4 regions of the Lysinibacillus sp. VIII_CA genome follow, and region 1 is predicted to be linked to each of the others. Evidence: riboswitches for the same ligand, from Rfam matches in the RefSeq annotation. Region 1 holds a riboswitch; each other region holds the start of a gene.
The links. A riboswitch is a leader RNA that binds a small molecule or an ion and turns the genes downstream of it on or off. The one in region 1 is predicted to bind cobalamin.
Positions count from the first base shown of each region.

Region 2: another riboswitch for cobalamin. It lies ahead of cobT (nicotinate-nucleotide--dimethylbenzimidazole phosphoribosyltransferase); the one in region 1 lies ahead of metE (5-methyltetrahydropteroyltriglutamate--homocysteine S-methyltransferase).
Region 3: another riboswitch for cobalamin. It lies ahead of ACP3VS_RS17730 (hypothetical protein); the one in region 1 lies ahead of metE (5-methyltetrahydropteroyltriglutamate--homocysteine S-methyltransferase).
Region 4: another riboswitch for cobalamin. It lies ahead of ACP3VS_RS05950 ((2Fe-2S) ferredoxin domain-containing protein); the one in region 1 lies ahead of metE (5-methyltetrahydropteroyltriglutamate--homocysteine S-methyltransferase).

Region 1 covers NZ_JBNFXM010000006.1:98,331-106,128, forward strand. The annotation lists gene ACP3VS_RS10720 (DUF4085 family protein) at 638-1,705, shown strand; gene ACP3VS_RS10725 (ankyrin repeat domain-containing protein) at 1,892-2,947, shown strand; gene ACP3VS_RS10730 (alpha/beta fold hydrolase) at 3,117-3,878, shown strand; gene ACP3VS_RS10735 (DUF2785 domain-containing protein) at 3,875-4,720, shown strand; gene ACP3VS_RS10740 (YrzI family small protein) at 5,117-5,263, opposite strand; cobalamin riboswitch at 5,810-5,988, shown strand; gene metE (5-methyltetrahydropteroyltriglutamate--homocysteine S-methyltransferase) at 6,261-7,798, shown strand, end outside.
Region 2 covers NZ_JBNFXM010000001.1:143,212-151,009, reverse strand. The annotation lists gene ACP3VS_RS00815 (DMT family transporter) at 79-936, shown strand; cobalamin riboswitch at 1,005-1,181, shown strand; gene cobT (nicotinate-nucleotide--dimethylbenzimidazole phosphoribosyltransferase) at 1,273-2,328, shown strand; gene ACP3VS_RS00805 (trimeric intracellular cation channel family protein) at 2,405-3,010, opposite strand; gene ACP3VS_RS00800 (aminotransferase class I/II-fold pyridoxal phosphate-dependent enzyme) at 3,355-4,605, shown strand; gene ACP3VS_RS00795 (MerR family transcriptional regulator) at 4,763-5,140, shown strand; gene glnA (type I glutamate--ammonia ligase) at 5,195-6,529, shown strand; gene ACP3VS_RS00785 (CotD family spore coat protein) at 6,621-6,932, opposite strand; gene ACP3VS_RS00780 (ABC transporter substrate-binding protein) at 7,389-7,798, shown strand, end outside.
Region 3 covers NZ_JBNFXM010000015.1:87,526-95,323, reverse strand. The annotation lists gene ACP3VS_RS17735 (elongation factor G) at 1-1,554, shown strand, start outside; gene ACP3VS_RS17730 (hypothetical protein) at 1,663-2,421, opposite strand; cobalamin riboswitch at 2,654-2,837, opposite strand; gene ACP3VS_RS17725 (hypothetical protein) at 3,550-3,783, opposite strand; gene ACP3VS_RS17720 (DUF4190 domain-containing protein) at 4,016-4,279, opposite strand; gene ACP3VS_RS17715 (PH domain-containing protein) at 4,599-4,979, opposite strand; gene ACP3VS_RS17710 (hypothetical protein) at 5,081-5,209, shown strand; gene ACP3VS_RS17705 (hypothetical protein) at 5,254-5,484, shown strand; gene ACP3VS_RS17700 (ABC transporter ATP-binding protein) at 5,527-6,252, opposite strand; gene ACP3VS_RS17695 (ATP-binding cassette domain-containing protein) at 6,266-7,012, opposite strand; gene ACP3VS_RS17690 (ABC transporter permease) at 7,005-7,798, opposite strand, start outside.
Region 4 covers NZ_JBNFXM010000003.1:107,800-115,597, reverse strand. The annotation lists gene ACP3VS_RS05960 (sirohydrochlorin chelatase) at 1-90, opposite strand, end outside; gene cobJ (precorrin-3B C(17)-methyltransferase) at 105-1,772, opposite strand; gene ACP3VS_RS05950 ((2Fe-2S) ferredoxin domain-containing protein) at 1,777-2,148, opposite strand; cobalamin riboswitch at 2,291-2,472, opposite strand; cobalamin riboswitch at 2,731-2,915, shown strand; gene ACP3VS_RS05945 (energy-coupling factor ABC transporter permease) at 3,061-3,807, shown strand; gene ACP3VS_RS05940 (energy-coupling factor ABC transporter substrate-binding protein) at 3,809-4,081, shown strand; gene cbiQ (cobalt ECF transporter T component CbiQ) at 4,084-4,860, shown strand; gene ACP3VS_RS05930 (energy-coupling factor ABC transporter ATP-binding protein) at 4,857-5,705, shown strand; gene ACP3VS_RS05925 (S8 family serine peptidase) at 5,863-7,798, shown strand, end outside.

The DNA of each region.
Region 1 (7,798 bases):
GTATGTGTAAAAAATCGCTTGAAAAGTGCAAAATATCTCCTGAAGCAACCTGTCCTAAATTAGAACGGGTTAGCTTTATAGATGATTATAAAAGTAATTAGCTATTCGCTACAGTGTTATATAACCCTTATCAAACTATATGGAGAAAATAATTAAAATGGGTCTTATGCTTAAAGAAGTACTTGTGTAGAAACTTTCTTAAATATAGAGCTGGGTATAGAAATAAAATTACATACAACTACGAGCTTTTAAATGGCTGAAAATTTGGTATTATTTGGTTTGGTGGGCTGTTTTTTTGAAATGAGGAGATGTTATTTTTTTAATGGGTATGGGCGTGATTATTTCAATAGCTGCCGTGATGGCTTGTGGCAAAAATAAATAATGTTTTAAGAAATAGTACTAAATTCACTACATATTCATTTTAGATAAATTTCCAAAACCAAATTTTGAATTCAATGAAATATTCTTTAAACAGCTATTTATGCAATACATAAACAGGTCTACTATAAGTACTTTTCAAGAGTATGCTGAGTGTGTACTCAGCATAGAAACCTGTATATTAGACACTTTAAAACTACATTTTTTTATCGTTCATATACTTTAAATAACAGGCATTACAGCTAAAAGGAGTGGGATGATGTTTTTCTTAACACGTGAACGTCAGGAAGTATTCAACGCAGCACAAACATATCCATTTGAAGAGGAGTTCGATGGCGAATTTGAAGATCATTTATACGAGTATTTAACTGCGTATATAGATGTCTTACCACAAAAGTTTCAATCCGGAATGATTGAACGAACTCTATTTGGAAATGATACTTTAATGAAAGAGTTTCAAGAGTGGTGCAATGTGACAATTGAGCAGTTCATAACTAAGAGTAATGCTATTTATGAAGAGCGTGAAGCAATTGTGGAAAGCTTTCATTCGTCTGCAAAAACTGTTTTTTCACAATCATTGCACGATGGAGAAATTTTGAATGCTGAGCAACAAGGAAATAATTTTATGCTTTTATTAGATATGAGTAACGGGTTTACAGTCGAGTCAATGGTCCAATTAGTTTTTCATGATGCCCATATAGAGGGTGATCTTGAAGGCTATTACGTGTATGACGAACTAATAAAGTTTGAAGGTAGATATGCCTTACGAGTTTTATCTAGCTTTGGTAGCCCTTATGCTGAATGTACGATTTTCTTCAAAGATGTGACAGCAAAATACTTGTATCGTCCTGCAGTTTATATTGAACCAGGAGGAGTCGCTACGTGGGATGATTATGTTATTGCACTAAACCTAGATGATAAACATTATATTGTAAAAGATACGCATTTTGTAGAGATTAATATGGCTAATATTTCGCAATCGGATAATGGGATTTTTGCTGGAGGAGTATTACTAGGTGATACTTTTGAGGAGGCAAGAGAGCGGATTTATTGTGCTACTTATGAAGATCCATATGCTCATTTTAGTGAGCCTATACCGGCTGATGAGCTGTTATCTGCTATGTTTGATTTAGACCAAAATATACGTGTGCGTGCCTTCAACACAATCTTTGCATTAGGAAAGGATGCCGCACATATCGCTAATGATGTGCTTCGTAAAGTCGATATAAACACAGATGAAAATATGTATTTTAATATTATTGCCAACCATTTCAATCAACTCGGTTGTTTAGAGGAGGATGTAAAACTGAAATGGCAAAGTGAATAAGAAGAGTGCTGTTCAAAACGTTCAGTGATTGAACAGCCTTTTTTAGTATTATGGATAGTTGACACAACCAATCCCTCCTCCATGCCAAAAAAGAAATTAAAACATGGTAAAATATAGAATGGTATATAGTTAGTAAATGACGTGATGAATTGTATTCAAAAATCTAATGTGAGGAGGAAAATACATATGGCGAGGAAGAGAAAAACGTTACCGAAAAATTTTAGTGAACTAATTGAAGCAGGTGATATTGCGGCATTACAAGCGGTATTTACCAAATGCGAGCTAGATGCATATGGCGGTTATAGTAAAACAACAGCCTTAAGCTTTTTCGATGTACCGGATGAATTGGTTCGCTGGCTGGCGGAACAGGGAGCAAATATAAATGCGAGAGACAATTACAAAAGAACAGCTTTACATAATCAGGCAATAAATTGGCGGGGGAATATTGAATTGCTTCTTGAGTTAGATGCGGATATAGAAGCCTTGGATTATCAAAATGAAACACCTTTATTTGCTGCGGCTGCTTTTTTTAAACCAAATGCGGTGCGCACATTGGTTTCTAAAGGAGCAAATATAAGAGCGGTAAATATGTTGAATGAGACGCCTTTGGACAAAGCTTTAGCAGTATGCAGAAATATAAATATTGTTGATCTAGTGGAAATTTCTGAGATTTTTTTGAGCGCAGGTATAGCTGTAACGCCGGAAATGAAAAATTCTATTAAGCGAATTGGAAAAGACTTTGAATTTCATAGAGAAGGTTTTAATAAAGAATATTTGAAAGAAACGGATGAGGCACTTTCCCGTCTTTATGAGCTATTTGATGTTTCACCTGTAGAGAAGCGAAAAACGCATGATGGTAAGTCTAAAATAACAGTATGTACAAAGGGCTGGCAGGCACAACATAATGAACTTTGGGATTTACTAATTCCTTCGCAAGGACATGCCCAAACTGTACAAGGAGAGGTTATTCGTATTACTGGTAAAGTCTCATACGAAATTTTACATAATGGCGGCATCAACTGGGATAATGATTTTCGTAAAATGCTCAAAAGTTTGAACCATTACATTAGCTTAGGTACACCATTACATCCCGCTGCACTTCAGGAATCTATCACTTTAGCGAAAGAACTTTACAAAGGTGATGGAGATAAGGAGCCTGCGAGACTATGCGAGTTAGCAGTGCAATGGGTACTTAGCAATCCAAATCCAATTATTTTAGAACAGCCCGAATATAAGCGCTAACATATTTAACGAATCCAATAACCATTTTTATAAACAATACTATCCACTTTTTCTAAGCACTTAACGGCAATGAAGGGCTTTGGAAAATTACCCCTTAGTTGCATAAACGGACCTTTTTTATATTGTAGAAATAATAATGTAAAGCTTATAATTTAATTAGGTGATTAAAATGACGATACGACATAAAAAGATAATCAATTTCTATAATAGGCGTATACGGTTCAATAAATATCGTAAAAATACACCCAGCGTAATCTTTATTGCCGGGTTAGGCGATAGCCATGAAACATGGAAAAAGGTCCAAGATCGAATATCGGAAGAAACGTCAACCTTGTCCTATGACAGGGCGGGTATTGGCAGGAGTCAAGACGTAGCTGTTACGCGAACTTGCTGTGATCTTGTTGAGGAGCTCTCCGAATTGGTACAAGCGCTTGATGTGGAGAAGCCTTATATATTAGTAGGCCATTCCTTTGGTGGATTGGTCGCCAGATTGTATACCAGTCTTTATCCGCTGGACATCTGTGGTATGGTTTTGGTTGACGCTGCACCGGAATATAAAGAACTTGCCTATGAAAAGGTTCTACCAGAAAATCTACTTGCAGGAAATAGGGAATATTTCGAGAACCCTATGTTAAATAGTGAGAAAATTGATAAAATACAGAGTTATAAGCAAATCGTTGATTATTCAAACCAAAGTGATATCCCTCTCTCAATTATTACAAGAGGTTTACCCGATACTAATGAAAATGAAGGTGGATGGCCCTCACAAGAAATATTAGGAATTGAACAAAGTCTACAAGCAGAATTCCAATGGCTGTCAACGTCTAGTAAGTTCCGGATTGCTAGTCGTAGTGGACATTATATACATCATGATGAGCCTGATATTGTAATAGAAGAGATTATATTCATGTTAAAGGAGATGGGAAAATGAGCGACATAAGGTTTAAACTTATGGAGGATTTACAAAGAATTGAGGAGAATGCGTATCAGTTAGGCGAAGGTGAGCAGCATCAAGATTTCTTACCTTTGTTACTTCAATATATCGGTGATCCTCAGCCAGAATTGCGGGATAACTTGATTTATCCGATGTTTTATATGTGGATTAAGGAAGAGAATAGGTTCAGTGAAGAGGAGTTGCGTAGTCTCTTAACTGTTCTGACGGATGAGAACCATTTGTTCTATAAAATTGGCAGTGAGGAGGATCAGTCAGTTTTTACAAGGACGTTTTCTGCCTTGCCTATCGCTTTGATTATACAACGCCACAGACAGAATCCATTTTTAACTCAAGAAGAAATTGAGCAATTAATGCGAGACATGCTCCGTTATTACAAGGAGGAGAAGGATCTGCGGGGTTACCTTTCAGTAGGAGGCTGGGCTCACAGCGCGTCTCACGGTGCAGATGTTTTTGTTGAGCTGGTGCAGTGCGAGGAGAGCAGCGTTGCAATGCTACGTGAGGTGCTTGTCGCTATATCTAGCATGCTCCATAATGGAATACATATTTTTAGTGATGAGGATGATGAGCGGTTGGTCAATATCGTGGATACAATGATTGACAAAGAATTACTTCCACATCAAGAAATTGCTGATTGGATTAGCTGCTTAGCGCAATGCTGCAATTTGCCGAGAAGTCGCAGTCAGGTGATTGCTCGCGTGAACAGCAAGAATTTTTTACGCAGTCTCTATTTCAGAAGGGGACAAGATAGCCGAGGAAATGAGCTTAATACTGCCATACTTGGCACTGAGGCAAAATTAAACAGGTTTTCTATCAGTTAAAGGATTAAGTGGTTGTCCTAATCCATGGATTTTGCTGAGAAGCGCTGTTTTTTGTTACATGGATGGCTAATGGAGTAGAATAATTGAATTAGGCTAAATTGCCACATTCAATTTTAGTATCGAGGAATTACGCTTTGTAGAATTAGAATTTTTCGAACATTGTAATGCCGTATTTTCTAAAATACAACAAGTGGTATGTGTAAAAAATCGCTTGAAAAGTGCAAAATATCTCCTGAAGCAACCCGTCCTAGATTAGAACGGGTTAGCTTTACAGGGATTATAAAATATTACTTCATCTGGTGGTTGTGTCTTTCTCCAGCCATAAAACTGCATATCGTCTTTTGATCATATAAATCATTTCTATTCCCACCTTTCCTGTTTTTTGAAATTACAACATTAATATTGACGAATACGAATATAATTTTCTACTTTTCTTCTGTTCTCTTCAAAGATTTTTTTCGCATTTTCATGTTGAAGTGCTTTTTCAATAGAAATCTCACGTTTTGTAATAGTTATCGTAAGAGCAAAAATGTTTAACATCATTTATTATCACCTCCTTAAATTACCATGAGGAATGAAAAAAACCGCAGAGAGACTCCTCTACGGTGAAAAAAGACACAAAAATACCGCAGGGGCACACTTCTCCCTGCGGTATGGGTATACTTAATTACAAAAAACTTAAGCGATCCATTCCGATCTGGTCGAATGTGTGATTTTCATTTTTACTGAAGTTGTAACTACCAATGACATTAATTTAGCGATAACGAACATTTCATTCGACCTCCTTAAGAATTTTTTACTTTGTAAGTATATCATTTTTTAAGTTGTTTGTAAACAACTTTTACTAAGACTTCCTGATTGTGTAAAAGTCTAGAAAAATTCTTTGCTGCTTTACATTGTTAGTTATCTGATTTTTTGGGGTAGCGAATAGAAGAAATAGTAGTCTTAAAGCCAACAAACATCATTAAGGCATTATCACTAAGGGTAAGGGTCAAGTTGTTGACAATTAAAAACAAAGTAAATAGATAAATTTTTATATAAAAACAATTTCTACTATTCTGAAATATATGGTATAGTAGGGGTATAACTGAATATAGTGTAAGAAATGGTGCCAGATGAAAGTTTGGCTTAAAAGGGAAGTCGGTGCAAATCCGACGCTGTCCCGCAACTGTAATTCGGAGCAAATCACAAATGCCACTGGGAAACTGGGAAGGCTGTGAGACGTGTTGATGAGAAGCCAGGAGACCTGCCAATTTCTAGTACACACCAAATACCTACGTGGAAATAGGTGGTGAATAGTGACCAATAGGCACTGTGCAAAAACAGATGATGTATACGGAAGTTCTTTTTTTTCGTATTGTTTTTGTATTAATAATTTTACTATGCAGCCATTTTCCAAAAAGGAGAATGGCTTTTTATCATGCTAATATTGCAAAGTGAATCCCACTGGTTTTCATATAGGGCAACGAAACTAGCATGTGGATAACCAAATTTGTAGAGCAAGCTAGAAGTAATTTTTTTGATGAAAGGGAGATGAAAGATGACTTATACTAGTACACTCATTGGCTACCCATATATCGGAGATGATCGCGAATGGAAGAAGGCATTAGAAGCATTTTGGCGTCAAGAACTAACGGAAGAGGATTTTCAGGCTACACTAAAAAGTATTCGTTTATCAAGAATTGAAAAGCAGCTACAACTCGGCATAGATGTGGTGACAGTAGGAGATTTCACATTGTACGATAGAATGTTGGATACTGCCTTAATGTTCGGCTTAGTACCGAAGCGCTTTAACTGGCAAGGTGGAAGGGTAGATTTACATACCTACTACAGTGTAGCGAGAGGAAATCATTCAGCAGTAGCTAGTGAAATGACCAAATGGTTTAATACCAACTATCACTACATTGTTCCTGAGTATGAAGGACAACCGTTGCAGCTAACAGAAAATAAGGTATTAGCCGACTTTTTAGAGGCAAAGGAAGCGTTCGGTATTATGGCGAAGCCGACACTTATTGGCCCCTATACATTTTATAAGCTCACTAAGGGCTACAATAAATTAACGCAGGTCGAATACTTATTAGCCTTAATACCTCTCTATGCCCAGATTATTCAAGAATTAGTAGATGCAGGTGCCGAATGGATTCAAATAGAGGAGCCTTCTTTAGTGACGACACTTGACTCAGCAGAACTGAAGCTAGTTCAAGAAATCTATGCTCAATTGATGATGACAGTTCCAGCAGCAAAACTAATGCTACAAACATACTTTGAAGCATTATGCTCCTATGAAACATTAATTACACTGCCTGTACAAGGATTTGGCTTAGATTTTGTACATGGCTATAAAGGGAATATGGAGTCACTTCGACAATATGGTTTCCCTCCAGATAAAGTTTTAGCCATTGGGGTGGTCAATGGTCGTGATATATGGCGTTCAAACCTAGCGGAAGCGAATGCCATGATTCAAGCAATTGAAAAACTAAGTGATGCTAAGGAATTGTGGATTCAACCTTCAAGTAACCTGCAACATGTACCAATATCTACTTCATTTGAAAAGAAGTTGGACCCTGTTCTCAAACAAGCACTGGCGTTTGCCGATGAAAAAATCGAAGAGATTACTGAGCTAACTAAATATAGAAAGGGTCAAAACGGAACTCGACGTCATAATTTCTCAGAAAGTATGAAAGCCATTGAAGCACTAAAAAATCATCCGATTCGTCAAAATAAGATGATCCAGCAAGCCGTTCAATCCGTCTCCACAAAGGATTTTGAGCGACATAGTGATTTTAGTCAACGTCAAAAATTACAGCAGCAGGCGTTAGCCTTACCACTATTCCCTACAACAACAATCGGTAGCTTTCCTCAATCTGATGAGGTGAAGAGAAATCGGAATGCTTGGCGAAAGAAACAAATATCGAATACAGACTATGAAGCATTTATTGAACTGGAAACAAAGCGCTGGATTCACTTGCAGGAGGATATGGATATAGATGTACTGGTTCATGGAGAATTTGAACGGACAGACATGGTCGAGTATTTCGGTGAAAAACTGACGGGCTTTGCCTTTACTGAAAAAGCATG
Region 2 (7,798 bases), on a different contig from region 1:
CATACAATAACAGTTTGCTCATTTTCAATAGATTCTACTGTGTAGGTTAATACTTATACGTAGAAAGTAGGAATTGTAATGAGCGGAAAATTAGCGTTTGTATTATCCATGATTATTTTTGGGGCAGTTGGTGTTTTTGCCAAGTATATACCTTTATCTTCAAGTGAAATCGCTTTTTGGATGAGCTTAATTGGTGCTTGTTTTTTGATAGTGATTTTTATTTATAAAAAGGAAAGCTTTACGAAAAGAAGTATTCTCAAAAATAAGTGGAAATTAGTACTTTCTAGTGTTGCCTTATGTGGGAATTGGATTTTTTTATTTCAGGCTTATAAAGAAACAACAATTGCTAATGCTGCACTTAGTTATTATGTTGCACCAGTACTCGTTATCTGTTTATCTCCAATTATCTTAAAGGAGAAGCTAGTTGGCAGAAAAATGATGTATGTCTGTGTGGCCCTTATCGGACTTTATTTGATTGTCCAAAGTCAAGGCACTGGGGACAGTAAACAATTTATTGGCATTGTCTACGGTCTTATCGCCGCATGCTTTTACACAGCTCTAACATTTACAAATAAATGTATAGGTAACATAAAAGAACCAGGAAATACATTAATTCAACTAGCTTTAGCAGCATTTTTCCTTTGTTTTTATATACTTGGGACAACAGGATTTCAGGTCATGACAATCAGTTTTAAGTCAGTCTTACTATTAATAGTATTAGGTATTGTCCATGCAGGAGTTGGATTTTTATTGTTCTTTTGGGGCATGTCAAAGCTGAAAGGGCAAAGTATAGCCATCCTTAGCTATATAGATCCACTGACATCATTAGTCATTTCAACGATGTTTATTGGAGAAAAAATGACGCTACTACAACTAATAGGAGCGATACTATTATTAGGGTCAACATTGCTAAGTGAGCTAGAAAAAAATAGGTAGCCGAAGAAATGATACAAGTAACGCATTCAAATATTGACAGAAAAAATACTCTGTCGTAGATTAAAAGTAGTTTAATATAAGCTTTAGGTGCCCATTAAGGGAGAATAGGGAATAAAGTGAAAAACTTTAGCGGACCCGCCACTGTAAAAGGGAGTTTAATAGTGAAGACCACTAGCTCATTGCTGGGAAGGTACTATGAAATGTTGAACTTAAGCCAGGAGACCTGCCTATTTGCTTTAAGAATATAGATGATGGAAAAGTCTGTAGTTTATTTGTCATGACAATAAACTACAGGCTTTTATTTTGTCTTCATGAAGAACGAGAGGAGAAATGACAATGCAATTATTACATGACACGATTCAAAACATTCAAGGCGCTGATAAAAATAGTAGGGAGCAAGCAAGAAAACGAATAGATATTCTTTGTAAGCCTCCAGGAAGCTTAGGGAAATTGGAGTCCATTGCTGTGCAACTATCTGGAATTACAGGCCAGTTATATCCGATGATTGATAAAAAGGTGATGATTGTCTGTGCAGCAGATCATGGAGTTTGTGAAGAAGGCGTGACGCCGAATCCTCAAGAGGTTACTTTATTTCAAACATTGAATTTTCCGAAGGGAGGTACAGGTGTTTGTGCAATTGCAAGTGTGACCAATACCAAAGTTGTAACGGTAGATGTTGGAGTTAAGGAGGATATCCCTCTCAATGCGGACGTAATCATCCAAAAGGTGAAATATGGAACAGGTAATATAGCACAGGGCCCTGCTATGTCTAGAGAGGAGGCTATTCAATCCATAGAAGTGGGGATTCGTGTGGCAACAGACGAAATTACAAAAGGGGCCAACCTACTTGGAACAGGTGAGATGGGCATTGGTAATACAACGCCGAGCACAGCAATCTTAGCTGTTTTGACTGGCTATGACCCTATTCAAATAACCGGGTTTGGAGCAGGTGTTGGTCAAGGAGGAATTGCTCATAAAGCAGCGGTCATTGAAAAAGCAATTATGCTTAACCAACCAAATCCTAACGATATCATTGATGTACTAGCTAAAGTTGGAGGGCTAGAGATTGGGGCTATGGCTGGTATTATACTTGCTGCCGCAAGTCACCGAAAACCTGTTGTGATTGATGGTTTTATTTCGACTATTGCTGCGCTTATAGCTTATCAAATTGAACCGAAAGTAAAGGACTTTATCATAGCTTCTCATGCTTCGGAGGAACCCGGAGCTAAAATAGCCGCTGAATTGTTGGGAGTGGAACCGATGCTGCATATGAATATGCGGTTAGGAGAAGGTTCAGGTGCAGCCCTAGCCTTTCCTCTATTAGATGCTGCTTGCTCAATGATGAAAAATATGGTGACGCTGGAAGAAGCAACGAATCTTTTGGCTAAATAGTTACTGAAAAACAAATAAGCGCAAATAGTTAAAGAGCTATTTGCGCTTATTCGTTTTTTTTTATCAATGATAGACTCTATGCCCGATTCAACCTTCGCAAAGGTAAACGCCATTTCATCATATAGGAAAGAATACGTAATGCTGTAATTACCGCAAATAAAATATAAAGGAAGATATCTCCTGTAAAAACTTCAAATCCAATAACAAGCCCTGCGAGAGCAGCCCACACACCATAGACTTCGTCACGAAGTACAAGTGGTTTTCGTCTAGCTAATAAATCACGCACGATACCACCACCCGACCCTGTTAAGACCGCAGCTACGATGACAGCACTAATCGGCATATCCAGCTTTACGGCGTAGAGTGCGCCTTGAATAGCAAATGCTGATAAACCAATCGCATCTGTAAAATTACCCCAACGATGCCAATGTTGAATCAAATGATGTGGAAAAATAAAAAATATGGTAATTGCAGCAAGCGCAATTTGAAACATCATATCCTGTCCCCATAATGTCGTGACAGGTAGACCGATAAGTAAATTTCGAATAGCCCCTCCACCAAAAGCAGTGACAATACCGAGTATATAAACACCGAATAAATCGTATTCCTCTTCCATTGCAATAATTGCCCCAGAAATAGCAAAGGCAATTGTACCGATCATACTAAAAACTTCCCAAGCCATCCCTTTCACCCCTTCTATCAATAAATGAACCTCATTCCTAAAGTTGAAAGATCCTGTAAGTAACAAAATCTATGAATTTAATAGCCAAAATTAAACATTAAATACGCTTCTTGAAATAAGTCCGCACATTAGCTTAGCGTAAATTTCACTCAGAAACAATAGGCAAGTTTTACAGGGACCTATACAAATTGATAAGATGTTAATGAAATAAAGAAAAACATCTGTCATAAGCGTTCATTACAAGTAGACAATCAGGGAATCCTAGGATAATCGAGGTCCATTTAGATATAGAATAAAGTTTACGGAATAATATGCATGACAATTGTGAAATGGAGAAGAAAAGAATGACGTTTACATCTAATTTATCAGCATCGACGCTATCTTTAGCGGCAACAATAGAAGAAAGAGTGAGACCTTTTCATGCTAGGGTGGAAGAGATGGCGTTTTATAACCAACAAAAAGTGCTAGCGGCATTTCGTAAGCATCAAGTGAGTGATTATCATTTACACCCATCCAATGGCTATGGCTATGACGATGAGGGACGCGATAATTTAGAGCGTGTCTATGCTGAGGTGTTTGGAGCAGAGTCCGCCATTGTTCGACCGCAAATTATTTCAGGCACACATGCAATTACGCTTAGTTTATTCGGTGTGCTGCGTCCTGGTGATGAGTTGCTCTATATTTCTGGACAGCCATATGATACGTTACAATCCATTGTTGATGGTGGTGACAAAGATACAGGTTCCTTGAAAGATTATCAAATCGGTTATTCACATGTTGAGTTACTGGATAATCAAACCATTGATTGGGAAGGAGTGGAAGCGGTCATAACGGCAAAAACGAAAGTGATTGCCATTCAACGATCAAAGGGCTATGCAACGCGACCATCCTTTTCTATAGCAGAGATTGCTGATATGTGTGCAAAGATTCGTGAGCTAGCTCCACAGGCCATTATTTTTGTTGATAATTGCTATGGTGAATTTGTAGAAAAGCAAGAGCCTACAGAGATTGGTGCTGATTTAATGGCGGGCTCTCTCATTAAAAATCCAGGTGGAGGATTAGCGAAAATTGGAGGTTATATCGCAGGCCGAGCAGATTTAGTGGAGAAATGTGCGTACCGGATGACTTCACCTGGAATCGGGGCAGAAGCAGGAGCTACATTAAATACATTGGGTGATTTTTATCAAGGGTTTTTCCTAGCTCCACATGTTGTATCACAAGCATTAAAGGGCGCCATTTTTACGGCAGCTATGCTGGAGGAAATAGGGATGAATACATCTCCAAGTTACCAGGCACATCGGACAGATTTAATACAATCGGTTTCTTTCCAAACCGCACAGCAAATGATTGACTTTTGTCGGGAAATACAAGCCAACTCGCCAATAAATGCTCATTACGCACCAGAACCAGCCTATATGCCAGGCTACGAGGATGATGTCATTATGGCAGCGGGGACATTTATCCAAGGCTCCAGCATAGAGCTAACAGCAGATGGGCCGATACGACCTCCCTTTACAGCCTTTATACAGGGTGGGCTAACTTATGAACATGTAAAATTTGCAATTTGTAGTGCGGTACAAGCTATTCAAAAATAGAGATGAGGAAATGGACAAACCGTAAATTTGAATAGTTTTTTACAATTTTCTCTCGGATTGAAAAAAATAGTGCCAACCATGTTAGGAAACCTAACATGGTTGGTTGACAGTGAAAAAATTTCGTTATATGATAAGCGGGTATTGGAGGAGGACTTAAATGAGTCGTGAAATTAGACGAACTATGCCGTTATTATCAATGAGTATTGTAATGCAATTAACTGAGCTCTCGGCACGACAAATTCGTTATTATGAAGAACACCATTTAATTGAGCCGCACCGAACAGAAGGCAACCGTCGAATGTTTTCATTAAATGACGTCGACACATTGCTTGAAATTAAAGACTACTTAGAACAGGGTATGAATATGGCGAAGATTAAAAAGATATTTGCTAAAAGGAAAAATCCTGTTTCTACAATTGAAGAACAAGATTTAAGTGATTCTGAATTACGTCAAATTATGCGCGAAGAAATGCGTCAAGCACAGCGCATGCAAAAATCATCCATCCGACGAGGGGATTTATCTCGATTCTATTAAAAATAGGGTAGGGTAAACATAAAAGCTAGACAAATTATAGGAGTGTGGAAAACTGTGGGTAAATTCACAAAAGAGGACATTAAACGTCTCATCGAAGAAAAGAATGTAAGCTTTATTCGTTTACAATTTACAGATATTCTTGGCACAATCAAAAACGTTGAGATTCCTGTAAGTCAATTAGACAAAGCACTAGAAAATAAAATGATGTTTGATGGCTCATCTATTGAAGGCTTCGTTCGAATCGAAGAATCAGATATGTATTTATATCCTGATCTTGATACTTTCGTGGTATTCCCTTGGACTTCTGAAAAAGGGAAAGTGGCACGTCTTATCTGTGATGTTTACACTGCGAAAGGCGAACCGTTTGCTGGTGACCCACGAAATAACCTAAAACGTATTCTTAAAAAAATGGAAGATATGGGCTTCTCAAGCTTCAATTTAGGGCCAGAGCCTGAATTTTTCTTATTCAAATTAGATGCAAAAGGAGAACCAACTTTAGAAGTAAATGACCATGGTGGTTATTTCGATTTAGCTCCAACAGATCTTGGTGAAAACTGCCGTCGTGATATCGTATTAGAGCTAGAAGAAATGGGCTTTGAAATTGAAGCCTCTCACCATGAGGTTGCTCCTGGACAACATGAAATCGACTTTAAATATGCAGACGCTGTTACAGCTTGTGATAACATCCAAACATTTAAATTAGTAGTGAAAACAATCGCTCGTAAACACGGTTTACACGCTACATTTATGCCAAAGCCATTATTTGGTGAAGCTGGTTCTGGTATGCACTTTAACGTGTCACTATTTAAAGGTAAAGAAAATGCATTTTATGATGAATCTACGGAATTAGGACTATCAAATACAGCTATGCAATTTATGGCTGGTGTCCTTGCACACGTACAAGGTTTCACGGCTGTTACAAATCCAACAGTTAACTCTTATAAACGTCTAGTACCTGGTTATGAAGCGCCATGTTATGTAGCATGGTCAGCACAAAACCGTTCACCACTCATTCGTATTCCATCAGCACGTGGTCTGTCAACTCGTGTAGAAGTACGTTCAGTGGACCCATCCGCAAACCCATACTTAGCGATGGCTGTTATTTTAGAGGCAGGTCTAGAAGGTATTCGTCAAAACTTGACACCACCAGCAGCTATTAACCGTAATATCTATGTGATGTCGGAAGAAGAGCGCCAAGCGAATGGTATTGAAAACCTACCAGCAGCACTTGACGATGCTTTAACATTACTGGCTAAAGATAAAGTAGCGCAAGCAGCTTTAGGTGAGCATATTTATGCTAACTTTAAAGAAGCAAAAGAAATCGAGTTCGATATGTATCGTACAACTGTACATCAGTGGGAACGCGATCAATATTTAAAAATGTATTAATAACGAATAAAACCGAGTACCTCTAAGAGAGGATACTCGGTTTTTTTGTTTGAAATAATGAACGGGTATGACTCGCCCCCCTCATTATTTATTAATAGCCCATATGTTTATGGGGATGATGCGGCATATGACAAGGGTTAGGTGGCATACCGCACATTGTATGTGTTTCACAGCATTCATTAACAACTGACTCTGTGCATGGGAAATAGTATTGGTGATCAATCATATGTTTGTTCACTGTTGTGACATGTGCTGGTTGTACATGTGGAACAACTGTATGGATATAATTTGTGCGAACATATTGCTCTGGTGGTAAAAATTGTGGTGGATCAAATTGCATGGGCATTGTTTGTGGCGGACAGCAGTGTGGACCTTTTGCCGGATGGCGTCTTCGTTGAAACATGTTATAACCTCCTGTTTTGATAAGTTGTCGTTCATTATTAAGATATGAGATAGACGTCAATAGGGACTATTTATTTGCCTATTATTGAATAGGTAAATCTAACAAGTCACTGGAATGGTAGAACATCTAATGTAGAATTGCCTTCACATTAGGTGAAAAAAGGAACTACAAATCGCATTTTTCACATTCTATTGTTGTCAAAATAGTAGTGAATCGATCTAGTGTTTAAACAATAGTCCTCTGCATCTTGCGATAATTGTGTCGAAATTTTTACAAATAACCAACAAACCTAATGCTTCCAAACTATAGATGATTGAGTTGGAAGCTAAATTAACAATAAAATTATTAAAAAAGTATATTTTTTGAAAAAATAGATATTGTCAAGCAAACAGTCATACAGTATACTCTTTAATTGATAATGATTATCGTTATTGATTATAATTTAGGAGGAAATGTATGTCGAAATTATCACTACGTAACAAAAATATTTTTATTCTTTTTGCATTAGTATCAATCTTCTCTCTCTTGATGGTTGGATGTGGAGATAAAGCATCAAACACTAGTAGTAGTTCGCAAGAAACTGATAAAGCTGAAGAAGGTAATACAGAGTCTTCTAGCCGTGAAATTACCCACGCTATGGGTACTACGACAATTGAAGGAACACCTACAAAAATCGTTACGCTATACCAAGGGGCTACTGATGTTGCAGTAGCAATGGGCATTAAGCCAGTAGGAGCAGTAGAATCTTGGGCAGAAGCACCTTTTTATAATTATTTGAAAAAAGATTTAGATGGTGTTGCAGTTGTGGGACAAGAAACACAACCAAATCTTGAGGAAATTGCAAAGCTTAAACCAGATCTAATCAT
Region 3 (7,798 bases), on a different contig from region 1:
GATCGTGACGGAGCAGATGTGAGAGCTGTTATGACTCAGCTGCATAAGGATTTCTCAGAACATGTAATCCTCATAGATGAACCACTGCAGGAAAACTATGTTTCAAGCACGATTATGGAATGGCTGGCAGAGCGTGATGAAGAACTGCTAGATAACTTTTTGAATGAAACATTGGAACATCGCCAATGCATGACTAGACTACAAACGATGATTAAAAATGAGGATGCCTTTCCTTGTTTTATAGGTTCTGCGTTGAAGGATGAAGGCATTGAGGAATTTATTGCTCAACTTCCATTCCTAACGGGTACTCACTTCGAGCCAGAAGCACCTTTTCAAGGAGAGGTCTTTAAAATACGCCATGATGGACATCAACGTTTAACGTTCATCAAGGCCCTTACAGGCAAGTTACATGTTCGGGATGAATTTACATTTGGAGATATCACAGAAAAAGTAACAGAAATTCGCCTATATAACGGCAGTCGATTTGAAACTGTTCAGCAAGTTGAGGCTGGTGAAATCTTCGCTGTTAAAGGGCTCAGTCAGGCAAATATTGGGGATCGAATTGGCAGTAAATTGCTATCACTGCCCTATGAGCTTGTCCCTACATTACAGGCAAAAGTTCAATATGAGGGTGAGCAACATATAAAAGAAGTATTAAGGATTTTCCGTTTACTAGAGGCCGAGGAGCCGTCATTGCGTGTCGTGTGGCAGGAAAAATTTCAGGAAATCCATGTGCACATAATGGGTGTCATTCAGTTAGAAGTCCTGATTGACGTGTTATTGAAACGTTTTGCATTACACATTTCTTTTGGAGAGCCGCAAATATTATATATGGAGACAATTGGGACAACCGTTACAGGCTACGGTCATTTTGAGCCACTCAAGCATTATGCAGAGGTTCATTTATTAATGGAGCCTAATGAACGCGGAGCAGGAATTACCTTTAGTAATGCCTGTCATGCCGATGATTTATCAGTGGGCAACCAGCGTCTCGTTGAGAAGCACTTGTTTGAGCGTGATCATCACGGCTTACTCACAGGCTACGCCGTCACAGATATTCATTTTACGCTATTAACGGGGCGTGGTCACAATGAGCATACCTCTGGTGGTGATTTCCGAGAAGCTACTTTCCGAGCACTACGTCAAGGACTAGAACAAGCACAGAACATCCTGCTTGAGCCATATTATCGCTTTAAAATGAAAGCTTCCAATGATTTTATTGGCCGTATGATGACTGACATTCAACAGGCTGCCGGCACATTCGACGACCCAGACCTCACCGAAACTGACGTTGTTTTGACAGGACGTGCACCTGTAGCAACCTTTATGAGCTATAGCACAATCTTTGCTGCCTATACCAATGGGAAAGGCTCACTTACCCTCCAATTTGATGGCTATGATGTGTGTCATAATGCAGAAGAAGTAATAGCCCAGATAGGCTATGATAAAAATGCGGACCCTGAATACAGTTCTTCCAGCATTTTTTGCGCTAAAGGCAAAGGCTATACTGTCCCTTGGCAAGAGGCTCAAGCAGCCATGCACTGTCAGGGATAAGTCAAGTAAAGTATTTGCAAGGACGGTGTGTTAGGCTAATAGCCTCAGATGAAGCATGATACGCTGGCATAAATAAAACAAGCCCCCCGCTTCATGGAGGGCTTGTTTTCATATCGCACCGACAGCTTTCTTTGAGGGCTTATGGACCTGATAAGCAGGTTCAACCACCACATAGCCCTGCGTATTAGTGAAGTCGATTAAAACTTTACCAGGCTGACTTTTTAATAGTTGTAGTTGATCAATTAATGTTAACAATAGCTCATGGCCGTTCCCTCGTGGATGCCAATTTAAGTGATCACTATTTAATTCCTGAACCGCATCCAGAAATTGTTTATATTCCTGCTGCGCGAATGCGATTAGTTGATCCTGATGAGAAATTTCCATTAAATCATTTATATAAGTTTCATAAAAACGTATAACAATCGAGCATAGTAAGTCATTGACACGTGCAGCGCTTAACACGGGATTGGGCTCTTGTGAAAGGCGATCAAGGTTAGGCTTTGCTCGTGTTGAATCAATGCGTGTAATTAAGTGATAAGGTTCCCCGTTCACCTCATATATAATAGGGTTCGTCGGCATATACATCATAAAGCTATTCGTCTTCGTTTTCAGTTGATCCGTTAACGTTGCCAGAGCAAAAAGATGGCCTTCTACCTCACCATTTCTTATCCAAATAATGTCTTTATTATATAAAATTCGCTCAAAAAAGCGGTTGTTGCGAATCAGCTTCGTTGCTAATAATTGGTCAATCAGTGATTCAACCACCATTCTTGTTTTCGCTTTTTTAGCAATTTCTGTCCTTGGCTGCTTACAAATGGTCATATCTACAAAAGGCGTTTCCTGTGTTATCGTTGCATGAATATTCATCCTATGTGCATCCCCTTTGCGTACATATTTTCAAAACAAAAAGGACTTCCTTCTATGTTTGAGGAAATCCTTCGCTTTAATGTGATTCATCACACAATGCCAAACAAACCCTAAGTAAATGTGAAGGAGTTCGAAAATGAACCCTTTCATGAACTTTGGGCGTTTGACGTACTGTGACGAACAGAGCATTCTGTTTTGTCAACATGCCACCTCCTATTCCTCGTAGGTTTATGGTGTGTACTCATAACAGGCAGGTATCCTGACTCATGGTCATCGCCACTTTTCCCCTTCCCATCATTTGACAGTGGTTGCTGAAAAGTCGCTCACATTTACAGTTGCGGGACAGTGTCGGATTCACACCGACTTCCCTTTTAAGCAAATTGCACGCAATTTACACCTATTACTACACGCTATTCAATTGTCATAGGAATCGGGTGTGCTCCACATTCCTATTAGATTACTAAAATCAATTGTAAAGTAGTGGATTTCTAAAGTCAAATATCACAATATTTTCCAAACCATTTCTTCACTTAATCTTACAAACTCTGAAATTCTGACAACATGTCTTCCTATTTACTTTCATGGTATGATACTTCCTCAGCTTCATGTGGGTCATCTCTTTCGAAATCCCCTCGAATTTTCTACGCAGCATAATACTGAATAGCTTCGATTTCTTTACCGCTATACGTTCTGGTCTTTTCCAACGAATCAGCAAAATGGTCGTCTTTTTCACATATTAAATCAGCGAAACTAGTTAATGTTTTCTCCTAATACGTCCTTTACCGAATATCTTCTTTTTAACATCCGTATCACCTTCATCTATTTTTCGGCGTATATACTCGCATGAGAATAAATTTTAGCGAATGATTAACGGCTTTTAAAAAAGGATTTACGACACTTTTAATTTAGGTTATTAGTTATGTAATATTTGATAAAATAAGTTACGAGCGCAGGGGATTCCTGCGCTCATTTTTTTAACGCAAAACCGCAAGTTAAATCGGGATAAGACACTTGCATCATTTTGAAATACTAACATAAACAACCTATAAACGCACCTTAGACAAACCTATACGCACAACTACGCGATTCAACGATTCTCGCTACATCTGACAGCGTTGAGTGATGTAACTAAAGAGTAATAACTTCACCAGAGTATTGTCTTAATTGTTCAATGGCTACTGTTACGGCTACTTCCTCAGTCTCAATCAAACTCAATCCTTTTTTAATAGGACTCCAAAATTCATATCCGCAGTCTTCTTGCCACATATATACGTCTGTTGTAAAAAGACCATCTCTCCGTTTTATAATTTGAACTTTATATTGATGACTTGGAGACATTATTTCCTTTAGCATCTGTTCCATCGTTTCACCATCTTTACAAATAGTAATGTGTATAACTATTATTCTTCAAAAAGAAAAAAGCTTTGAGCAAAATCTTAAAAACAGGGGGCTTGGGAAGGTCATGCATTTTCAACACAAAAAAAGAGGTTTATGGTGTGTATTCGTAACAGGCTGGTATCCTGACTCATGGCCATTTCCACTTTTCCTCTTCCCGTCCAACTTAAAACGGTATTTTCTAAGGTCAAATACTAAGCTAAACACCAGTAATTGAATAAAAAAGGATAATAGACAATACTGCAAAGGTTTGAATGATAATCCCGATCACGCTACAAATTAAACCAGAAATTGCCAAACCTCTGCCATTTTCATTTCTTTTAGCAATTTCCTTTGTTGCCATTCTTGATAAAACTACTCCGAAAATCCCAAGAACTAATCCAATAAATGGTACGATGATAGAAAGAATACCAAGCGTTAATGAAATGATAGATTTATTATTCATTTCAATTTTTTCAACCATTTCCCTCACCCCCCAACAATCTAATGTTACGAATCACACTTCTTCAAAAAACAGTTCCATCCATTGAATTCTATCAATATTATTGAAATATATCTATTATTTTACAATATAAAAGGTTATGCGTAAGGTAGAACCAGTCAGCGTTTCTTTGCTAATTTCTAAGCTCTGTGCGCTTGCTCCCTAATTGGAACGGGGCGACAGCAACACCCCTCACATAGTAATTTCCCCATCCCTATTCCCCCTTTCTAAGCACAGCCAAAAAAGCCTCGCATCTATGCGGGCTTTGTATGTGATTCGTGATTGTGGCTTTATTTCATTATTACGAGACTAAAACATACTGCGCTAAAACACTTTGCACTTTATAAATATTGGTCGCCTTATTGAAGCTTTTTTGGATAGGTAGCGAACTGCCTGATACCCATATTTTTAGCTCTGCGTCTAAATCAAATGTACCAGCCGTTTCTACTGAAAAATGAATAATATTTTTATAGGGGATCGAATGGTATTCCGTTTTCTTACCAGTAACTCCTTGCTTATCAATGAGGATTAATCGTTTATTCGTAAAAATAAATATGTCTCTAATAATTTTATAGGCATTTTTGATGGTTTCGTTTGGAATTAATAAATCTTTGACCTCCTCCTGTAATTTTTCAAAATTCACCTCGCTTGCATTGCCGATTAATCCATCAAATAAGCCCATGCTTTATCCCCTTTCAGCTTTTGTTTGTTTAATATATTATGAAGAGAACCGGGCTACGACTCCAAGTTTTGGTATTATTTTTTCTGTAAGGAGGGGGTTCATTGCGAGCATTTCTATTTATTATCATGTCCCTCCTAGCTACAGTTGTTTTAGGCTGTACGGATAAAGAGCTAGCAGTGGAAAAATGGCGAAGGTCAGCATTTCTAACGGCGAAGGATTTGACACTGTGAATACTGATTTTATCTAAGAATATGAGGATGAAGAGTCTCTTGAAATGTTCCATGAAGTCATTACTACTGCTGTGAGAAATAAGGGAATTGTTAATATGGCTACCCCTCCATATGATGTACAAGTAGTGGATATGGATGGAAACCAATATGGCTTCCATCTTTGGGTAGGGGAAATGGGTCAAAAGGGAACGTTGATGAACGTGAAGGATACCCATACGATTTATAGCATCTCTGAAGATTTGATTGCCCCACTTAGATCATTGCTGCAAGAATAAAAAACACTTTCCATTCAAATAAGGAAAGTGTTTTTGGATTAATCATACTACGGCTTGAAACAGCATTTGCGCATATCGGTCTGTAAAAGCAAAGCCACCTTCGCCTTTATGGCTCACATCGACAATTTTACCCGACTTCATGACATAAATACGATCACACAAATAAGAAACCGCCTTTAAGTCGTGCGATATAAATAAAATGGCCATGTTTTTTTCTTTTTTTAAAGTTATTAGTAAATCTATCATTTCTCGTTGAATCAAGCGATCTAAACTCGAAACAATTTCATCACAAACTAATAGTTGGGGTTCGACTAAAATCGACCTTAGTAAATTAACCCGTTGTCGCTCCCCTCCACTTAGCTCAGATGGCAGGGCTTCTAATATATCGGTTGGGAGCATCACTTTTTCTAGCATTATCTGTAGTTCGCGATCAGTCAAAGACTTATGTGCTGCCATTAGAGGCTCACGTAACAATTCCTTGACGGTCCATACGGGATTTAAGGCAGCCGTAGCATTTTGAAAAATGATTTGGCAGTTCTCATAAAAATGCGAGCGATTTTGCTTCGTCATCAATTGATTTTCAAAAAACACCGCCCCTTTTTCAGGCTTTTCTAGCTGCATTATCACTTTGGCTAAAGTACTTTTCCCACTGCCGCTTTCTCCTACGAGTCCTACGATTTCACCTTTTCCCACGGTTAGGTTTATATTCTGTAATACTTGCTGTCCTGCTCGATAGCTTTTACTAACATGATTTACATGAAGCAACAATATCAACCGCCTCCTAAAAATGATGAGCGACAAGCTGCTTCGTATATGGATGCTTGGGCTCCTTAAAAATTTCAGACATTCTCCCACTTTCTACTATTTCGCCATTTTTCATCACCAGAATAGAATCAGCCATCTTAGCAACTCCTAAATCATGCGTAATCAATAGTATCGTCGTCCCTAAGCGGGCATGGAGATTTTTTAGCAATTTGATAAATTCTTGTTGATGGAGCATATCTAGAGCAGAGGTTGGTTCATCCGCCATCAAAACGTCTGGTTCATGATAGAAGGCGCAGGCAAGCATGCAGCGTTGTAGCATGCCACCTGAAAGCTCAAATGGATAGCGATTTAACACATCCTTAGGTAGGTTTAACTCCTTTAAAATGGCTGTGATTTTATCTAAAAACTCCTCTTCCTTTTGCCCTAGTCTCGAAGCGGTCAACCTATAGAGTTGATGCTTTATTTTTTGGGTGGGTGAAAAACTATTCATTGCATCCTGAAAAATGGTAAAAAAGTGCTTTTTGCGTAGCTTCACACGCTCCTGTTCTGACATTGTCATGACATTTCTTTCATTAAATACAATGGAACCCTCCATAGTTGCTCGTGCTGGTAGCATCCCAAGCAGAGCTGAAAGGGTCGTACTTTTGCCGCTGCCACTCTCGCCAATGATAGCGGTAATTTGACCTTTAGGTACAGTAAAAGTCAAGCCTTGAATAAGGGATTTGCCGTCTAATTGAACAGCCAAATTGTCAACTTTAAACATGCGTTCGGTTCCCTCCTTGTTTGAAAGTACCTCCAATAACTTGCACACATAAAATCGTTATAAAGATTAACAGTCCAGGGAAAAGACCCATCCACCAAGCCCCCACAAGTAAATCATTTTGCGCTGTGTACAGCATTGTTCCCCATGATGGAGTAGCTGGTGGGACACCAATTCCTAAAAAGCTTAAGGAAACTTCGGTAAAAATAGCCCCAGCAAAATTAAAAATGGTTACCACAAATATCGCAGGCATACAATTACGTAATAAATGGCCAAAGAGAATTTTCCACAACGGTGTGCGGAACATTTTCGCCATCTGCACAAACTCTTTTTCCTTTAATCGGATAAACTCTGAGCGGACGATACGAGCTGTCACAAACCATCCCGTGATACCCATCACCATCGCCATACGCCACATACTGCCCTGCATCATTGCCTGTAGAGCTAGCACGATGACCAATGAAGGAATTGTTAAAAAGGCTTCGAGAATACGCATCATTACTGCATCAATGGCACCACCAAAATAACCACTTATGCCCCCATATATGATACCAATTATGCTAGATAGGACGACCGATACAATGGCAATAAATAGCGTCACCTTCCCCCCCACCAATAAGCGAGAAAGGACATCTCTACCCAACTGGTCAGTCCCTAATAAATGTGTGGCATTAGGTGCTTGATAAATTTGATTCATATCCATTACATTAGGCTCAAAAGGAGCTAATAATGAAGAAAAAATAGTCGTTGTAAAAATAAGAGCTAAAAGCACAAGCCAAAAAATCGGAT
Region 4 (7,798 bases), on a different contig from region 1:
GCGAGATGTCATTTGCTCGATAAATGTACGTACCTCATCATTTCCTGCTGCTAAACGGCTACCATGGCCAACAAATAATATAGCTTTCATCTCTTTTCTCCTCACTAGTCGCCGCACGGAGCTGGCTCTATTTTTATTTTGGAAGACATATCTTGATACGTAAAATGCAATATCTTTTTCACACGCTTGAAGTATTTAAATAAGCGTTCGTTTGGATGCGCATTGGCTTTATATTCTTCAATAATAGCTGTAATTAAAGGAATCAATTGTTCAGGCTCCAAGCCTTCTACAACAGGCTGTGCTGCATGAGCCGTACGTCCGACTGGTTTCGCTCCAATAAAGACATCAAATTTACTTTTACGATAGACAATCCCAATATCGTCAAATACTGCTCGATAACAAGCCATCCCACAGCCATTAAAGCCAATATTTAATGTTTTCGGTAAAGACAGACCACCAAGCTTTTCTTGAATTTCCTCCGCATATGGTATGGAATCTGCTTTTTCACCGTAGCAAAAATCGCAAGCCTTCAACGACAATACATCACCAATTGGTGCTAATAAAAAGCCTACTTGCTGTAATTTTTCAGTGATGCGTTCAGGCGTAGTTGTAGGTATTTTTAAATGGATTTGATGATCTGGTGTGTATTCCATCGATCCATCTTCGCCTACGACCTCTGCTAACGTCATCATTTGCTGTGGTGTAAAAAATTTATTGGCCACTCCAGGGCTCACTGCTAATTCAAAAATGGATTCTATTTTTTGTTGTACAAGCTTTGGAGTAACCTTGATAGCATTTGTTCCCTTTACCATTGCAAGTGCCGCTGTAGCCATTTCAAGTGCCGTTTTTTTCGGCTTTGGCATAACGGCTACACTGGGTTTATTCATTCGCCCTGCATTGGGGTCTGCCGCAAAGTCATTGCGTGCTGTTCCTGTCTCTTGATTCATCGCCCATGGCTCATTTTCTTCCCGTAAACGTTGATGTGGACGTAATGGCTGCTTTTCCTCGCCAAGTGTATATTTACGTTGGTAGCCACGTGGCGTAATCATTTTATTATCATAGAAAAACGTAGATGAGTTTCCGATAATGACGGTTGTCAGCATACCGATATCATGTTCCAACATGTCTGCCAATGTGGTCATCGTCACTTCTTGACGTTCTCGATAGGCACTTTTCACAAGCCCTACTGGAGTGTCAGGTGAACGATATTCTAAAAGAATTCGCTGTGCTTCGACAATTTGTCTTGTACGGCGACCGCTTTTAGGATTGTATAGAGCAATGACAAAATCGGCCATTGCTGCAGCTTCCACACGCTTCGCAATTAAATTCCACGGAGTGAGGTGGTCACTTAAACTAATGGTACAAGCATCATGCATAATCGGTGCACCAAGTAAACTAGCACATGAATTGATAGCTGAAATACCCGGGACAATCTCGACTTCAATACCAGTTGCCTCTGTCCAGCCTAGCTCAATTAAAACTTCATACACTAATCCCGCCATACCATAAACGCCCGCATCTCCACTCGAAATGACCGAAACTATACTTCCTGCCTCTGCTTGACGAACTGCCTCCTGAGCACGGGACACTTCTTCTGTCATGCCTGTACTGACAATAGATTTTGCACTCACTAAATCTTGAATCAGCTCAACATAGGTTTTATAGCCTATGATCATATCACTTTGTTGTAAAGCCTCTACTGCACGTGTCGTAATATGCTTAAAGTCTCCAGGTCCAAAGCCTACTACGAAAATTTTCCCTTTTTGCGCCATGTTTTTACCCCTCTTTCACCTTTTCAATCCCTTTAATGGCTGTCGTTTGCGCTGTTCGCTGCAATGTCCCTTCCCGAAGTGTATAAACATGATCGTTATGTAAGGATTCATGATGCAAATCCTGTACAAGTGTTCTAGCATGCTCCGTTGATGGTACACGGTACCAATTCCCCTGGGGGTAAGCAATAACCACACAAGCATCCTTACATCGTCCATTACAGCGTGTTCTTGTCGTATGTATTTCTTTATCTAGTGCGTTTCGCTGTATTTCGTCCCGTATAGCTTGGGTAATTTCTTCTCCATCCTTGTTCATACAGCTACTGCCATTGCAAATAAAGAGATGTGTTTTCATCCCCTCTAAATTCCACGTTGTCATTTTATGTCTCCCCTCTTTTGCTTTTGGAAAAAGAAAAACCTTTACTCTCCCGAAGAGTAAAGGTTTGTAGAAGCCAAATAAAAACGAATAGACTGAAAGACAGATCCTCGCTTTTGCTTCAACTTCTCCCTCCGAAAAGTTTGCATGCACAATCTGATAAGCAGGTTTCCTGACTTAAGCTTCATTTTACTGTCGCACCTTCCCTAGTTTGCACAGGTGGCATTGCGATTTCATCAGCTATTACAGTAGCGGGGGCTGTATTGGACTTTCACCAATTTCCCTATTATCTCGAGTTTTTCGAGCACTTATCGACGTTTTATATGAAATTTTTAATTGTATATTTAATAGAAAACTGTCTTAATCATATCTTATTATTTTAAAATTTCAATATTTCTTTAAAAATTCATGACAAATTTATCAATTTTATCAGAGAGTTTTTGGTTATTTAAAATTGGTGTTGTTCCCTTTTATTCTCAAAATCCTCAGTAATCAGAATTTTCGACATTGATAGTCTATTTCAAAATTTTTATAAAAAAGTATAGCATATTTATGGAAATTCGTGGTACACTTTGTCGTGAAATCTCACAACTTACTATTTTTGGTGTAAAATGCTCGTCATTTTACTTAAAAGGGAAGCCGGTTCAAGTCCGGCGCGGTCCCGCCACTGTAATAGGGAGCTTTATAGAAAATGTCACTGTCCAATGGATGGGAAGACCTATAAAGTGTTGAACTAGAGCCAGGAGACCTGCCGAAAATATGTGATCGTTTCATCCTACGAGGATAGGTGTGCGGCTTAGCAGATGAGAATGTTATTTGCTTTTTTAGCTATGCACTTTTCCAACAACGGAAAAGTGCTTTTTTTATTACGCACGCTACATTCTAAAAATCTATTTATAGTTTGGAGGAAGAAAATTGAAGCTGTCTTGGTGGAAACTTAGTTATTTTGTATTGGCTTTTTTAATGGTGCCAAAACGTGCCTTCGCCATGCATATCATGGAAGGTTTTTTACCAATCGAATGGGCTATTTTTTGGTGGGTAATCTCCGTCCCATTTATTATTTTAGGATTGCGCTCTATTCGTAAAACAATCGAAGAAAACCCAGAAACAAAAATGATTCTGGGACTGTCTGGTGCGTTTGCCTTTGTTCTATCAGCCTTAAAAATCCCTTCAGTTACAGGGAGCTGTTCACATCCAACAGGGGTAGGTCTCGGAACAGTCTTATTTGGACCGTTAGCGATGAGTGTCATCGGGACAATTGTTTTATTATTTCAATCTTTACTTTTAGCACATGGTGGAATCACAACATTAGGGGCTAATGCATTTTCGATGGCTATCGTAGGTCCGTTTATCGTCTACTTTGTATTTAAAGGGGCGCAAAAAATGGGGTTATCGTTTTCATTAGCTATTTTCTTTGCGGCTATGCTTGGGGATTTAGGTACATATGTGGTGACTTCTATTCAATTAGCACTTGCTTTCCCATCTGAAGTCGGTGGCTTTATGGCTTCATTTACAAAGTTCGCAAGTATTTTTGCCTTAACACAAATCCCGTTAGCTGTGAGTGAAGGGATATTAACAGTTATTGTCATGAACTTCTTGAAAAAATATAATATTAGCGAATTAAAGTCTTTACGTGTTTTCTCTACAAAGGAGGCGCACTAATATGAAACGAAATTTATTACTATTAGCGATTGTAGTGCTATTGGCCATTATCCCGCTCTTCGTCCAAAAGGGAGCAGAATTTGGCGGAGCTGATGGTGAAGCCGAAGCTGCCATTGGAGAGATTAATGCAGAGTATGAGCCATGGTTTGATAGTTTATGGGAACCGCCCAGTGGTGAAATTGAAAGCTTATTATTCGTGCTACAAGCAGCTATTGGTGCTGGTTTTATCGGCTACTTTATCGGCTATATGCGTGGCAAGCATAAAGAAGGTTAAGAATGATGTTACTCATTGATAAGTATGCGTATCTCAATAAGCTAGCGTACGTTCATCCTCTAGAAAAAATGATATTTTCATTAGGACTACTTTTATTCACGCTTATTATGAGAGAGGAACGACTTTCACTCATTACATTTTTTGTAATGAGTGCTTTTATCATTTGGGGTGCGAAAATCCCACTAAAATACTATGCGAAGCTATTATTACTACCAGGATTTTTCTTATTCACAAGTCTCATCTCCATCCTAATTTCGATAGCGCCAGCAACGCATGTATTACCAGCCCATATGGGATCATTTACGTATATGAGCTGGACAATTTTTATTGGGAGAGCCAGTATCGCTACCGCACAGCAGCTATTCTTTATCGTACTCGGCAGTATAAGCTGCTTATATTTTTTAATTTTAACAACATCTGTACAAGAGATTTGTTATGTGCTTCGCCAATGGAGGCTCCCTCCTTTATTAGTTGAGTTAGTAGAACTCACCTATCGTTTTATTTTTATTTTTTTCGAAAGCATGCAAAAAATTCATTTAGCCCAGCAAGCCCGCCTTGGCCATCATTCACCCATGCAATGGTTACGTTCGATGTCTATGCTGATTGCAGCGTTGTTTATTGAAATGTTTCAGCGTAGTCGAGAGCTTAACAATGCCATGCAGGCACGTGGCGGTGAAACGGTTTATTGGCACGAAACGGCCGTCTATAATAAAAAAAACTGGCTCGGCATGATGGCTATTTTTTTATTCCTTATCGTATATGGAGGATACTTCTCATGACAGCATATTATTTTCAACTGACTAATTTGTCTTATGCCTATGCAGATGGAACAAAGGCTTTGACAGATATTTCACTAGACATTCCAAAAGGGAAAAAAATCGCTATACTCGGTCATAATGGAGCAGGAAAATCCACTTTATTTCAACATCTTAATGGCATTTTGAAACCGACAGCCGGAACCATTTCATTTAATGGGAACGAACTTCAATATAGTAGAAAAGCATTAAAAGCACTTCGCCAACAGGTGGGAATTGTCTTTCAAGATGCTGATAATCAGCTTTTTTCAGGAACCGTTAAGCAAGATATAGCCTATGGTCCATTGAATTTAGGATGGTCTACGGAAAAAATTGAAGAAAAAATAGCCTGGGCTGTGGCACAAACTGAAGTAACAGAGCTACTTGATAAACCGATTCACTTCTTAAGTGTAGGACAGAAAAAACGTGTGGCAATGGCAGGTGTATTAGCGATGGAACCGGCTGTCCTTTTATTAGATGAACCAACGGCTGGTCTTGATAGCTATTATGCTTCTCAGATTTTTCAGTACTTAGCCAAATTAGAAGACTGTGAACGAACGATTATCGCTGCTACTCACGACATTTCCCTTGCCTATGAATGGGCGGATCACATCATCGTCATGGAGGCAGGAAACATTATTTATCATGGTGATCCTATCGCCCTGTTCTATGAAGAAGAATTGCTAAAACGGGCACATCTTGAACGACCATGGGTCTTTGAAATGACCATGGCTCTACAAAAAAAGAAATTATGGCAAGAAAATATTTCAGTTCCTCGCTCTAAGCATGACTTATTACAATTGATCGAACAGCTACCCGTTCAGGTTTAATAAGCATTATTAATAATAAAATAACGGACAGCTCATCCCTTTACTGTTCGATTTTTCAAATTGCGAAGAAAAATTTTCCTCATTTACGAAACTTTTCTATCGCTTATCCGTATTAGTATAGTCGAGACCTATTATAGAACATCAAGGAGAGATACAATTGAAAAGTTGGTTTAAAAAATCAGTCGCTGTCGCAGCATCCGCTGCGCTAATGGTTCCTGTGGCTTCAGCTTTTGCAGAGGAGGCACCACATCAAACAGCGAAGAACGTATTAGCAAGCAATTCACAACATGCAGGTAAGAATCTTAAAACTGAAGACAAATGGATGAGTAAGGATACGATTATTATCAAGCATTCCGGCCTTGATAAAAGCGTACATAAAAAAATTGGCTCCAAGGTCATCCGCTCTATTCCTTCATTAGGCTATGATGTGATTCAACTTAACAAAGGTGTATCCATTGAAAAAGCCGTCTCTTACTATTTAAAGCAGCAAGGGATTACAAGTGTATCCCCTAGTTATGTCTATCATTCTTTCAACAAAGAGGCTGACCCAAAGATAAAAGATATGTATCATCTAAGCCTTTTGCAAATGGATCAGGCATTAGCATTAGCTGGGGAAAATGACGTAACAGTAGCTGTCATCGATTCGGGTGTTGATTTTAAACATCCCGACCTAAAATCTCAAGTACTCACACCTTATAATGCAGCTGCTCCGGCAAATACATCTTATCCAGGTGACCATGGGACACATGTTGCTGGGATTATTGCCGCAGCCAAAGACAATGGTATTGGTGGACATGGAATTAATCCACAAGCGAAGCTACTACCTATTGATGTCTTTAACGGAAAAGAAGGAGCAAATGATTTTATCATTGCACAAGGTATTCTGTACGCCATTGAGCAAGGTGTGGACGTCATTAATATGAGTCTTGGAGGCTATGGTGAATCCCCACTTATGCAGGATGCTGTTCAAAAAGCTATTGATAGTGGAATTACGATTGTTGCAGCCGCTGGAAATGAGTCGACGGATGACTATTCCTTCCCTGCTTCCTATGAAGGTGTTATAAGTGTTGGTTCCACGAATGATCGAAATAAACTATCCAGCTATTCCAATTACGGTCCTTCTGTTGATGTCGTGGCTCCTGGCGAAGACATCTACAGTACCGTACACGATGAGAAAAAAGGATCATCTTTTGTCAAGTTTAGTGGCACTTCCATGGCATCTCCTGTAGTGGCAGGCATCGTCTCCCTACTTAAATCAAAGCATCCGAATTTAAAGCCACATGAGATTGAAGCAATTCTTGAAATGACAGCACAAGATTTAGGTAAAAAAGGTTATGACCTTACTTATGGTCATGGGCTTGTCGATCCTGTGAAAGCCTTACAGTTCGATTTAAATAAATTACCTAAACATTATTCTGAATCTAAAGAAGAGCGTATCAAAAATGCCAAAGTTCTTGCCAAAAATACATTAAATATCGAACAAGGTGTTTTCGAGCAGCAAGATGAAAAAAAATGGTATAAGGTTGATTTAGAGGCAAATGAATATGCACAGCTAACTTTAAAAGGTGCTGAACAATACGACTATGCCTTTGATTTATACTTCTACCCTACTAACAAGCAGGGTGAAGTAGAGCCAATTAAAGTTAATGATGTTCGTGTAGGAAAAAAAGAAGGTCACCTCTTTAAAGCAGACCAAAAAGGAACATTGTTAATTGGTGTGAAAGATCATAATGGTAGTTATAGCTTAAAAGGCAAATCTACTTATATCTTTACAGCACAAACTACGAAAAACTCAGATTTACCAATCGATGCATTAAATAAGTCTTCAATGGAGTCTATTAAAAAGTTCCCATACAATACGGCAGGAAAAAACTATACCCTACTGTCTAAAGATCAACAAAAGGATCAAGATTATTTTACGTTTTCTGTAAAAAAACCGACAACATTGAAGTTTGATCTATCTGGTATACCAGGTGTTACTGCCTCTATGGATTTATACTTAAAAGAGGATTTCAATCCGATTCCACCAGAAGAGGTAAAGCAAGCTAAAAAAGAGGAAAGCGAAGAAGAAGAAGCCTTCCCAATTCAAAGCT